3 regions of the Lysinibacillus sp. JNUCC 51 genome follow, and region 1 is predicted to be linked to each of the others. Evidence: riboswitches for the same ligand, from Rfam matches in the RefSeq annotation. Region 1 holds a riboswitch; each other region holds the start of a gene.
The links. Region 1 has a riboswitch for cobalamin ahead of nikA (nickel ABC transporter substrate-binding protein). Riboswitches for the same ligand answer to the same signal wherever they lie in the genome.

Region 1 (4,280 bases):
TTCAAGCTAAATAAATATAATAGTAAAAAACCTAACCAAAATGTTGGAATCGATACACTCATGACCGTAAATAGTCTAATTACTTTATCGATGATGGAATGCTTATACAATGCACTTATTATTCCTAATGGCATACTTATTCCTAAAATCAAGACAAATGCAGCAACTGCTAATTCAATGGTTGCGGGTATTTTAGCGAATAGCTCATGTGCTACAGGTAATTTACTTACAAAAGATGTACCAAAATCTAAATGCAAAACGCCTTTTATCCATAGCAAATATTGAATAAAAAAAGGTTTGTCTGTTCCAAGTTCTTCTCGTAAAGTTTGAATGGCTTCTGCTGTTGGTGCAACTCTTGCTAATCTAAGAATGACCTCAGCAGGTTCTACTGGGACGAAACGAATAAATACAAAGGTCAGGATGGATACACCCAATAGTACAAACGGTAATGTTAAAATTCTTTTTAAACAAAACATCCATGTCGATTCATACATGCTGTCACTTCCTAATCAATCCTATGATAAAGAGAGAGTTGTCTTTTATCGACATACTCTCTCTTTTACAGTTATTTTTCTTTCTCCATTTGTGCAAATGGAATATCGTATTCAGATGCACGTGGAGCAAAATCCTTCATATATGGCTGATAAATCACGCTATTAGTTTCGTAAGATATAGGATAGAATAGTGCTTGGTCATGGAACATGGTTAAAATATCCGTATAAAGTTGCACTCTCTCTTTTTCATCTGTACCTACTAATAATTGATGAATTTTGTTATCGATTTCTTTGGCATTTGGTAAGCCTAATTTCGCTTCATAGACACCATTAGCGTTTGGTGTAGCTGATTCATTAGCAAAGCTATGTGGATCTGTTGGTGGTCCATTTGTACGCCAGAAATTAATATCGACTTGATTATCCATTAATTTTTGAAGACCCACCATCACATCTGCGCCTTCTAAATTCAACTGTACCCCTATTTTTGCTAGTTCACCTTGCATGAGTTCCGCCATTGGTTTTTGAATCGCATCTGTTGCAATGTAGATTAAATCTAATGTTAGTGGTTGTCCGTCTTTAGAGCGAATTTTTTCACCCTTTTGTAGCGTCCATCCCGCTTCATCAAGAAATTGCTGCGCTTTTTTCGGATTATATAAAATTGGAGCTAAATCAATATTGGCATATGGTATAGCATCCCAAAATAGTGTATGGGCAACTTTTTCTGTACCATGTGTAATACTGTCAACCATTTGCTCCTTATTGATTGCATATTGAATCGCTTGACGTACCTTTAATTCTGCCAATGGTCCAGACTGTGTATTAAAAAGCAGCGCTCGCGTAGACAAAGGTTCAGACGTAGCGGTTTTATATTTTCCACTATCTTTTAAATACGTATAGTTATCTAAACTAATGATGCCACGACCATATATTAAATCTAATTCTTCGTTTTCAAATGCTAACGAAATAGATTCTGAATCAGGAATAATTTTTACTTTTATTTTATCTACAAGAGGTTTTTCACCCCAGTAGTTTTCGTTTCGACTAAATAAAGCATATTCATCCTTTTTGTATTCTGTTAATACCCATGGGCCTGTCCCAATTGGTGCTTTGATTGAATCTTGTGTCGTATCACCTTTAGGGAATCCATTTTCCCCTAAAAAACGGAACGGTCTTACGAAGGCAAGTTCGTTTAATACAGGGTAATAGGGTTCATCCAATTGCAAACGAATTGTAAAGTCATCCACTTTCACAACGTCTTTAATATGATTGACCATGCCCATCCAAGAATGCATATCACGATTAGCTAAAACTGCATTAAAGTTACGAATCACATTGTCTGCATTAAAAGCCGTTCCATCAGAATACTTAACATCTTTTCTCAAATGGAAAACATAAGAGGTTTTATCCTCTGAGATGTCCCAACTTTCCGCTAGTTTCGGCGTAATTGTTCCGTCATCGTTATATTCAACCAATGATTCATAGACCATTGCTTGTGCTGTCATTTGATTTGGTAAATATGTATGGGGATTTAATGGACCTACATCTAATGGCCACCCAATCGTTATCATTTTTTCGTCTGTCTGTTGTTTCGATGCTGTCTCTCCCTTTTCATGATCAGTGCTTGTACAGCCAGTGAGTAAACTGAAGATCAAAACAAGCATGAAAGGAAGTAAATACTTAGTCAATCTCATTTTCTGTCTCCTATCGTTGTTTGCGGTGCACGAATCTACTTATTAAAAGAAGGCATAAAAAAAACCTTATTTCAAAAGAATAAGGACAGAATAACTTACTATGAGTAAACTCCCATCCATCTCCCTATCTTTCGTAGATCATCAATGAATCTCTTTACAAGCAGGCATTCTGGCTCATGAATCATGATTTTGCTTCACCTTCCCAAGTAATCACTCAGTGGTAATCGAAACAAAACTCCTCATTTACAGCTGCGGGACAGCATGGGATTTACACCCATTTTCCTTTTAATTGAATGAAAGTTATCTCACTCAAACTTGTAATGATTGCTATGAAATTAGTATTAAACATAACATGCTCTAATGTTCGCGTCAATTTTATTTTCTGAATATAATAAAATTCACAAAATAAATAATGACTAACATAACAAGGCCAGGAGCTTAAACCTGGCCTTGTTTGACTTCAGCTTTCTTCAATGAAAACAGAATATAGATCTTTATCAATTTCATGGGAATCTTCTATAACCCACGAGGTTTCGGTTAAAATTCGCTGCAACCCCTCCAGCCCTAGATATCGGATTTGCACGCCAATAAACTCTGTAAAACCTAGGTATCATGGATTTACATTCGCCCGGTCGAAAATTAATGAACCCGTGACCCTTTTTATCAAACTTTATTCCCTGCGCCATTTCTCAATAATAGCTCCTGTTTTCATTACAATGTAATAGTTATTAGTCAACATTAATTTGAAACCATCCTGTTTCATCAGGAAAGTCCCTTCTGGATAACGTTTGGCCAGAAATCAATTGACGATATGAAGTGATAGTACCATCGTGTGAAACTATAAAAATCTTATCTTTTTTCAATAACTTCAAATTTGCAATAAATTGTTGTGCAATGTTATTGAAATCACTATCTGGCATAGTATTTATACCATCTGACCACAAATCAGGAGGCACATTCATATCGATTTCTAGATTCGGATAATCCTTTTTGATTGTTTCTAAATTAATGATTTTATCACAAGGCAATGTTTTTCCATTTGGGTGGAAAGGAAATATTCGTGGGGAAACAAATGGGCTTACTATCTTACGACAATCAACATGCGAAGTCCAAATTAGTGCAGTTTCCAGCGTTCTTTTAAGAGGACTAATAAATATAATATCTTCTTCCGTTAAGGTGAACTTTTTCCTTAACAACTTCGCTTGACTTATTCCTAATGCTGTTAATGAAGGATTATTTACTTGCAAGCTATTTGGAAAAGCTAGTGTGTGTTCACCTTGGCCATGACGAATAAATATCAATTCCACTTTATCACCACTCTTCTTAACAAATAAAATGCCGTTAGATTGATCAAAATAGCGTATTCTTTTTGATTACACCTCACAGACCAGGCAGCGTTATTTATCTCGAAATTTAATCTTTAATATACTATGAACACCAGTACCATCGAGATAATGTTTTCACCATATTCAATAAGTCCACCAGGAAAGTCTACTTACTAATGAAGGTGGTTTATTTTCTTTATCATTAAGGTTTCGTTATCTTTAAATAATGTTACACTCACTACTTAATTTGATAAATTCATCCACATCTTTAATGCATAATTCAATTCCTTTTATCCAAAATGCTTCCGAAGTGATATCTTCACCTAAATGTTTCATCACTAAATCTTCTGTGCACATACTCCCTGAATCGCGAAGCAAATTCAAATAACATCTTTCGAATTCTTTACCTTTTTCTTTTGCCTTTGCAAATAAACTCAATGCAAACAAATATCCGAATGAATATGGAAAATTATAAAAAGGAGATTGTGTAATATAATAATGTGGTGTCCATATCCATGAATGCAGTGAAGGATTATCAAGAGAACCATCATATCCTTCATCTATTGCTTCTTGCATAATTTCGTTTAAGCGTGAAGATGAAACAATTCCTTCTTTACGTTCTTCATAAAATTTCATTTCAAATAAAAACCTAGAATGAATATTCATGAAATTCATGACACTACGCTTTAATTTCTCATCAAGTAAAAATAATTTTTCGTTAGTAGATTTAGCTTTTTGCATTGCTGCATCTAATATAATCATCTCTGAAA
Region 2 (4,280 bases), 230 kb from region 1:
TGCACAAATTGGCTACGACAAGAATGCCGATCCTGAATATACATCCACTAGTATTTTTTGTGCAAAAGGTAAGGGCTACTCCGTTCCATGGCAGGAAGCGCAAGCTGCGATGCATTGTATTGACTAAATTCATAAAAACAGGACATGATTTTTCTCATTGTCCTGTTTTTATGTTTCGTGCGGATTTACTATACTTTTATGGGTAACTACTAGCTTTGCGCGAGTATTCCAGTCTACTTCCGCGAGTATTCGCTCTGCTTCCGCGAGTATTCCACTCCCTTCCGCGAGTATTACACTCCCTTCCGCGAGTATTCCACTCCCTTCCGCGAGTATTCCACTCCCTTCCGCGAGTATTCGCTATGCTTCCGCGAGTATTCCAGTCTACTTCCGCGAGTATTACACTCTCTTCCGCGTAAGTATTCTACTCTCTTCCGCGAGTATTACACTCTCTTCCGCGAGTATTCCACCCCCTTCCGCGAGTATTCGCTCTGCTTCCGCGCGAGTATTCCACTCCCTTCCGCGAGTATTCCACTCCCTTCCGCGAGTATTCGCTCTGCTTCCGCGAGTATTCCAGTCTACTTCCGCGAGTATTCGCTCTGCTTCCGCGAGTATTCCACTCCCTTCCGCGAGTATTCCACTCCCTTCCGCGAGTATTCCACTCCCTTCCGCGAGTATTCGCTATGCTTCCGCGAGTATTCCGCTCTGCTTCCGCGAGTATTCCACTCTCTTCCGCGAGTATTCCACTCTCTTCCGCGAGTATTCTACTCTTTTCCGCGAGTATTCTACTCTTTTCCGCGAGTATTCCACCCTCTTCCGCGAGTATTCGCTATGCTTCCGCGAGTATTCCACTCTCTTCCGCGAGTATTCCACTCCCTTCCGCGAGTATTCGCTCTGCTTCCGCGAGTATTCCAGTCTACTTCCGCGAGTATTCCAGTCTACTTCCGCGAGTATTACACTCTCTTCCGCGTAAGTATTCCACTCTCTTCCGCGTAAGTATTCCACTCTCTTCCGCGTAAGTATTCCACTCTCTTCCGCGAGTATTCCACTCTCTTCCGCGAGTATTCCACTCCCTTCCGCGAGTATTCGCTATGCTTCCGCGAGTATTCCGCTATGCTTCCGCGAGTATTCCGCTATGCTTCCGCAAGTATTCTACTCTCTTCCGCGAGTATTTCACCCTCTTCCGCGAGTATTCGCTCTGCTTCCGCGAGTATTCCACTCTCTTCCGCGAGTATTCAACCCTCTTCCGCGAGTATTCCACTCCCTTCCGCGAGTATTCCAGTCTACTTCCGCGAGTATTCCACCCTCTTCCGCGAGTATTCCACTCTCTTCCGCGAGTATTCCACTCTCTTCCGCGAGTATTCCACTCTCTTCCGCGAGTATTCCACTCTCTTCCGCGAGTATTCGCTATGCTTCCGCGAGTATTCCGCTCTGCTTCCGCGAGTATTCTACCCTCTTCCGCGAGTATTCCACCCTCTTCCGCGAGTATTCCACTCTCTTCCGCGAGTATTCCACCCTCTTCCGCGAGTATTCCACTCTCTTCCGCGAGTATTCCACCCTCTTCCGCGAGTATTCCAGTCTACTTCCGCGAGTATTCGCTCTGCTTCCGCGCGAGTATTCCACCCTCTTCCGCGAGTATCCTTCCATACGCGGGTTTCGATCTTCACCTAGCGCGAATTTATTTCACAATGCTTGTACAGCTTTCTGTGCCTGTTTGAACATACGATATGGAGACTCCACAACAACGTAACTATGAGAATTAGAAAAATCAATTAAAACCTTGCCAGGTCTACTTTTCAAAAGTTGTAAATTATCAATCGATCTTAGCAGTAGCTCATGACCGTTACCTCGTGGGTGCCAGTTTAAATGATAATCATTTAGTTCCTTCACAGCTTCTAAAAATAATTGATACTCTCGCTCTACAAAATTAATCAGCTCTTTGTTTTTATGAGCTACCTGTGATAGATCCTCTATATATGTTTCATAAAAGCGCATTACTATCGAGCACAGTAAATCATTGACCCGAGCAGCACTTAATATTGGCTTAGGAGCTTGAGAGAGTCGCTCTAAATTCGGTTTTGCACGAGTCGAATCAATGCGTGTAATTAAATGATAATGCTCACCATTCACCTCATACACAATTGGATTTGTTGGCATATAGATCATAAAACTATTTGTTTTTGTTTTAAGTTGATCTGTTATATTTGCCTTTGCAAAAAGATGCCCATTAATATTTTTATTTTGAATCCAAATAATATCTTTGTTATATAAAATTTGCTCAAATAATCGTTCATTACTAATAAGATTGCTAGCTATTAATTGATCAACAAGTGATTCTATAACCATTCTTGTTGTAGCTTTCTTAGTAACTTCAGTGCGTGGCTGCTTACAAATTTTCATATCTAAATATTGCGTTTGCTGTGCTGTACATCCATTAATATTTGTCATACGTGCATCCTCTTTTCGTACATATTTTCAAAACGGAAGTCATCAGTAAAAAAAGGATTTCCCATCAACCGAGGAAATCCTTCATTCTATCTTTTTCGTTCATCATATACTGTCAAACGGTGCCCAAATACGAAAGAATTAGCTCAACCGCAAATTCCTTCTCTTATCTTGGGCGTTTGACGTACAGCGACGAACAGAACATTCTGTTTTGTCAACATGCCACCTCCTATTCCTCGTAGGGTTATGGTGTGTACTCATAATAGGCAGGTATCCTGACTTATGGTCATCGCTACTTTTCGCCTTCCCGTCGTTAAACAGTGGTCTATGAAAAGTCGCTCACATTTACAGTTGCGGGACAGTGTCGGATTTGCACCGACTTCCCTTTTAAGTAAATTGCACGCAATTTACACCTATTACTCTACGCTATTCAGTTGTCATAGGAATCAATAGTTCTACACATTCCTATTAAATTAGCCATTTTATAGATGTCGGAAATTATAGAGTAAATATTCCTTTCAGACTATCAAACTAAATTGTAATGTGTATTATACCTACTGTCAAGAAACTGGAAAAGAAAAAGGTAAATTATCCCACTAATTAATAAATCAATTTTAATAATCACCTAAAACCTATTCAGTTTTTTCTGTTTTTCTTCATTAATTTCATCATCAGTTAAGATTACCTCTATATGAAATTTGTCTCAATTAAGAGAAATCCTTCATTATTTTTTTTGATAATTATCGTTTTCTTAGGTATAAAAGGATAATAAAAAGAGACACTATTAACCTTAATAGGAAAATTCTTATAGAATATTATATTTAATTTGGTATACTTACTTTGTAACTATTTTCTAGGAGGTATAAGGTAATGCATAGTAGATTTTGGACCATTTTCTTTTTAATCATCTTCTTTCCAATAGGCTTATTTTTAATGTGGAAGTATGGTCATTTCACTAAACAAATACGGGTCATCATAACGTTATTTTTCTTAATTATAATTTTACTCGCATCTTGTTTTAACGGTACAAATAATGCTCAAAAGGAAGAATTGCTAAAAAAGGAACAGCAACTAAAAGACAAAGAAAAACACTTAGTTAAGCTAGAGAAGGAACTAAAGATAAGAGAACAAGATATAGATAAGAAAATAGAAGATTATGAGAAAAATATCGAAGAACAGAATAAAAAATTAGAAGAACAAGAAAATGAACGTAAAAAACAAGAAGAGCTAAAGAGACAAGAAGAATTACAAAAACAAGAGGAAATAAGAAAGCAAGAAGAACAGAATAAGATTGAAGAGCAAAAGAGACTTGATGAAACTCAAAAACAAGAAGCTACTCAACAGACAACTACTACAACAACCGCACCTCAACAAAGTGTAAGTTTCAGAAATTGTAAAGAAGCTAAGGCAGCAGGCTATTCAAACATTCGAAGAGGAGAACCTGGCTACTCATCTAGACTGGATAGAGATGGTGATGGATTAGCTTGTGACAAATAATAATTAAAGAAAGTCACTCACTATTTTATGTGGGTGACTTTTTAAATACTTTATATTTTATTAGATACTTTCTTCAAGAAATACCCATTGAGAAGTAAATGCATTTGCTTTGTTTCGATTCATAAATGCTATTTCTTTTTACAAAGCGTCTCAGTTTCTTGTACTTTCTCTTCAAGTTATCTTCTTTCCGATAATGCGTTAATACTACTAAACTTTTTTAATGAAATTATTATTGAAGGTTTTCAAGGTAATTTCCTTTTTCAAAAATTTCTTTTGAACTTAGGGCAGTCCATTCCTCTGCTGTTAAAGTTGGGTTCAAATCAATATAGGATTTAACCAAT
Region 3 (4,280 bases), 530 kb from region 1:
GGCTTGCACTGCCGACAAAAATTGTCCAACTATTAAGAGAAAATGACCATATGTGCGTTGGTAGCGTGCTAGTTGTTGGCGCAATAGAAATTAAAATTGATACTAAACTTGATAGTAAAAAAAATCCAGGTAGCAATAGTAATTTTGCATAATACTTTGTAGGAATTTTTGCGCCGATAATGATAAAAGCACTCATCACAATAAATGTAATGAGTGAAATTCGTTCATCTCTCATGATAAGCGACAATAAAAGTAGTCCAAGGGAGAACGTCATTTTTTCTAACGGATGAACAGACGCTAGTTTATTCAAATAAGCATACTTATCAATGAGTAACATCTCTTAACCCTCTTTATGTTTGCCGCGCATTAAGCCGATGAAATAGCCGATAAATCCAGCTCCGATAGCAGCTTGAAGTGCGAATAATAAGCTTTCAATTTCACCACTGGGTGGCTCCCATAAGCTTTCAAACCATGGCTCGTAGCTTGCATCTATTTCACTAATCGCAGCTTCCGCTTCGCCATCAGCACCTCCGAATTCTGCACCTTTTTGAATAAATAGGGGAACGATTGCTAATAACACAACAATTGCTAAAAGCAGTAAGTTTTTTTTCATTTTTAGTGAGCCTCCTTTGCTGAAAAAACACGTAGAGCTTTTAATTCACTGACATTGTATTTTTTCAGGAAGTTCATAACGACCACTGTTAAAATTCCTTCACTAACAGCAAGAGGAATTTGCGTTAATGCAAAAATACCTGCAAACTTTGTGAATGAAGCCATAAAGCCTCCGACCTCAGAAGGGAAGGCAAGTGCTAATTGCACAGAAGTGACAACATATGTACCTAAGTCACCAAGCATTGCTGCTAAAAAGACAGCGATGGAAAATGATAGCCCCATTTTTAGTGAGCCCTTAAATACATAGTAAGCGATAATAGGGCCCATAATGGCCATGGAAAAGGCATTAGCTCCTAAAGTTGTAAGCCCACCATGTGCTAAAAGTAAAGCTTGGAATAATAATACGATTGTCCCGATAACACTCATCGCTAATGGTCCAAAAAGAACTGTTCCAAGCCCAACTCCTGTCGGATGTGAGCAACTTCCCGTTACAGAAGGAATTTTTAAAGCTGATAGCACAAAGGCAAAGGCACCCGATAGACCTAATATCATTTTTGTTTCAGGATTTTCATCGATGGTTTTACGAATAGAACGTAATCCTAAAATAATAAAAGGAATCGATATGACCCACCAAAAAATCGCCCATTCAATTGGCAAAAAGCCCTCCATAATATGCATCGCAAATGCACGATTTGGTACGAATAAAAATGCCAATAAGAAATAACTAAGCTTCCAACCTGAGAATTTCAAAAATCTCTCCTCCTCAATAAATTATTTCGAATTAGCGTGCGAAAATAAAAAAGCACTTCTCCATTTGCGGAAAAATGCATAGCTGAAAAAATGCAAATAAAATTATAATTTGCTAAGCCGCACACCCATCCTCGTAGGTTGAAACGATCACATATTTTTCGGCAGGTCTCCTGGCTTTAGTTCAACGTTTTATAGGCCTTCCCATCCTTTGGACAGTGACATTATCATAAAACTCCCTAGTACAGTGGCGGGACCGCGCCGGACTTGAACCGGCTTCCCTTTTAAGCGAAATGATGAACAATTCGCACCGAAAAAAGATGAAGTTGTGAGATTTCACGACAAAGTGTAACATGATTTTCCATAAATATGCTATACTTTTTATGAAAATATTTTTAATTGAGTTTCTATGTCGAAAATTCGGATAAATCTAAAATGAATATCACATCTTTCTAAAAAAATTAATGAAAATGTCACAAATTTAGAAAGAAATATTGAAATTTTAAAAAAATGAGCTATGATAGAAACAGTTTTCAATTAGATAAATTCATATAAAACATCCATAAGTGCTTGAATATTTTCAAGATAATAGGGAAATCGGTGAAAATCCGATACAGCCCCCGCTACTGTAATAGCTGATGAAATCGCGGATGCCACTAGTGAAAGCTAGGAAGGCGCGAAAGTAAAAGGAAGCTTAAGTCAGGAAACCTGCTTATGTGATGATGCATGCAAACTTTTCGGAGGGAGAAGTTGAAGCGAGAGCGAGTACCTGTAAATATTCGTTTTTATTTGGCTTCTACTAAACCTTTACTCTTCGTCTAGAGTAAAGGTTTTTTTTTTTCCAAAAAGCAAATGAGGGGAGTAAAACTATGACAACTTGGAATTTAGAGGGGATGAAAACACATCTTTTTATTTGTAATGGCAGTAGCTGTATGAAAAAAGATGCTGAGGACATTACACTGGCAATCCGTGATGAAATACAGTTACTAGCGCTTGATAAAGAAATACATACGACAAGGACCCGCTGTAATGGCAGATGTAAGGATGCTTGTGTTGTCATTGCTTATCCTCAAGGGAATTGGTACCGAGTACCGACAATGGAGCATGCGAGAGCGCTCGTACAAGATTTAAATCATGAAGTGTTACATAATGAGCATGTTTTTACATTGCGTGAAGGTTCGTTACAGCGTACAGCGCAAACAACAGCCATAAAAGGCATTGAAAAGGTGAAAGAGGGGTAGCAGAATGGCGCAAAAAGGTAAGATTTTCGTAGTTGGCTTTGGCCCTGGAGACTTTAAACATATTACTACTCGCGCTGTGGAGGCACTACAACAAAGTGATATGATCATAGGCTATAAAACTTATGTAGAACTTATTCAGGATTTAGTTAGTGCAAAGTCAATTATTAGTACTGGTATGACAGAGGAAGTTTCACGTGCACAGGAAGCGGTACGTCAAGCGGAGGCTGGAAGTATCGTATCGGTCATTTCTAGTGGAGATGCCGGGGTTTATGGAATGGCTGGATTAGTGTATGAGGTATTAATCGAGCTAGGCTGGACAGAAGCAACTGGTATCGAGGTAGAAATTGTTCCTGGTATTTCAGCTATTAATTCCTGTGCAAGTTTACTAGGTGCTCCCATTATGCATGACGCTTGTACCATTAGTCTAAGTGATCACTTAACACCTTGGAATTTAATTGCAAAACGAGTGGAAGCGGCAGCTATGGCGGATTTTGTTATTGCTCTTTATAACCCGAAGAGTGGGCGTCGTACGAGACAAATCGTTGAGGCACAACGAATTTTATTAGAATATCGTTCACCAGATACGCCGGTTGGACTTGTGAAAAGCGCGTATCGTGACCGTCAGGAAATTACGATGACTACTTTAGCAGAAATGCTTGAACACGATATTGGCATGTTAACGACAGTTATTATCGGGAATTCAACAACATTCTTCTACGACAATAAAATGATTACCCCACGTGGTTATCAGCGTAAATATACACTTGGTGAAGAAAAACAACCGTTACGACCACATCAACGACTTAAGGAAGAAAATGAACCATGGGCAATGAATCAAGAAACAGGAGCAGCGAGTAATGATTTTGCGACAGATCCTAATGCCAATCGAATTAAGCCCAGTTTAGCCATCAGACCACAATCAAAGCCTAAGAAATCATCACTGGAAATGGCGACAGCTGCACTTGCTATGGTGAAGGGAACAAGCGCGGTGAAAGTTACACCTAAGCGTGTTCAACAAAAAATCGAATCCATTTTTGAATTAGCGGTTAGTCCTGGGGTAGCCAATAAGTTCTTTACTCCTCAACAAATGATGACGTTAGCTGAGGTAGTTGGCGAGGAAGGGACGATGGAGTATACACCAGACCATCAGATTCATTTGAAAATTCCTACGTCTGATCCTGAAGAGGCTACAGCAAAGCTTCGTGAAGTTGGCTTTTTACTAGCACCACTTGGTGATGTGTTATCGTTAAAAGCTTGTGACTTCTGTTATGGAGAAAAGTACGATTCGATTCCGTATGCAGAAGAGATTCAAGCAAAGCTTGGTGGGATGTCGTTACCGAAAACATTAAATATTGGCTTTAACGGCTGCGGTATGGCGTGTTATCGAGCAGTATTCGATGATATTGGAATTGTTTATCGTAAAAGTAAATTTGATGTTTTTATTGGTGCTAAGCCGGTTGGTCGTACAGCACATGCTGCCCAGCCAGTTGTGGAGGGGTTAGAGCCTGAACAGCTCATACCACTTATCACTGACATTATCGAAGAATATAAAGCAAATGCGCATCCAAATGAACGTTTGTTTAAATACTTCAAGCGTGTGAAAAAGATTCTACATTTCACGTATCAGGATATGTCTTCAAAAATAAAAGTAGAGCCAGCTCCATGCGGCGACTAGTGAGG

Region 2: it holds a riboswitch for cobalamin, as region 1 does, so the genes downstream of both, JNUCC51_RS00720 (hypothetical protein) here and nikA (nickel ABC transporter substrate-binding protein) in region 1, are expected to answer to the same signal.
Region 3: it holds a riboswitch for cobalamin, as region 1 does, so the genes downstream of both, JNUCC51_RS21545 ((2Fe-2S) ferredoxin domain-containing protein) here and nikA (nickel ABC transporter substrate-binding protein) in region 1, are expected to answer to the same signal.

What each region holds. Positions count from the first base shown of each region.
Region 1 is NZ_CP065545.1:5,001,572-5,005,851, forward strand. It holds gene nikB (nickel ABC transporter permease) at 1-494, opposite strand, end outside; gene nikA (nickel ABC transporter substrate-binding protein) at 566-2,185, opposite strand; cobalamin riboswitch at 2,328-2,519, opposite strand; gene JNUCC51_RS24205 (histidine phosphatase family protein) at 2,914-3,492, opposite strand; gene JNUCC51_RS24210 (M3 family oligoendopeptidase) at 3,730-4,280, opposite strand, start outside.
Region 2 is NZ_CP065545.1:109,447-113,726, forward strand. It holds gene JNUCC51_RS00700 (elongation factor G) at 1-127, shown strand, start outside; gene JNUCC51_RS00705 (hypothetical protein) at 679-1,002, opposite strand; gene JNUCC51_RS00710 (hypothetical protein) at 1,109-1,258, opposite strand; gene JNUCC51_RS00715 (hypothetical protein) at 1,405-1,644, opposite strand; gene JNUCC51_RS00720 (hypothetical protein) at 1,681-2,445, opposite strand; cobalamin riboswitch at 2,691-2,874, opposite strand; gene JNUCC51_RS00725 (excalibur calcium-binding domain-containing protein) at 3,313-3,939, shown strand; partial or broken gene JNUCC51_RS00730 (DUF2268 domain-containing putative Zn-dependent protease) at 4,169-4,280, opposite strand, start outside.
Region 3 is NZ_CP065545.1:4,472,188-4,476,467, forward strand. It holds gene cbiQ (cobalt ECF transporter T component CbiQ) at 1-337, opposite strand, end outside; gene JNUCC51_RS21535 (energy-coupling factor ABC transporter substrate-binding protein) at 341-613, opposite strand; gene JNUCC51_RS21540 (energy-coupling factor ABC transporter permease) at 616-1,362, opposite strand; cobalamin riboswitch at 1,506-1,689, opposite strand; cobalamin riboswitch at 1,907-2,090, shown strand; gene JNUCC51_RS21545 ((2Fe-2S) ferredoxin domain-containing protein) at 2,229-2,600, shown strand; gene cobJ (precorrin-3B C(17)-methyltransferase) at 2,605-4,275, shown strand.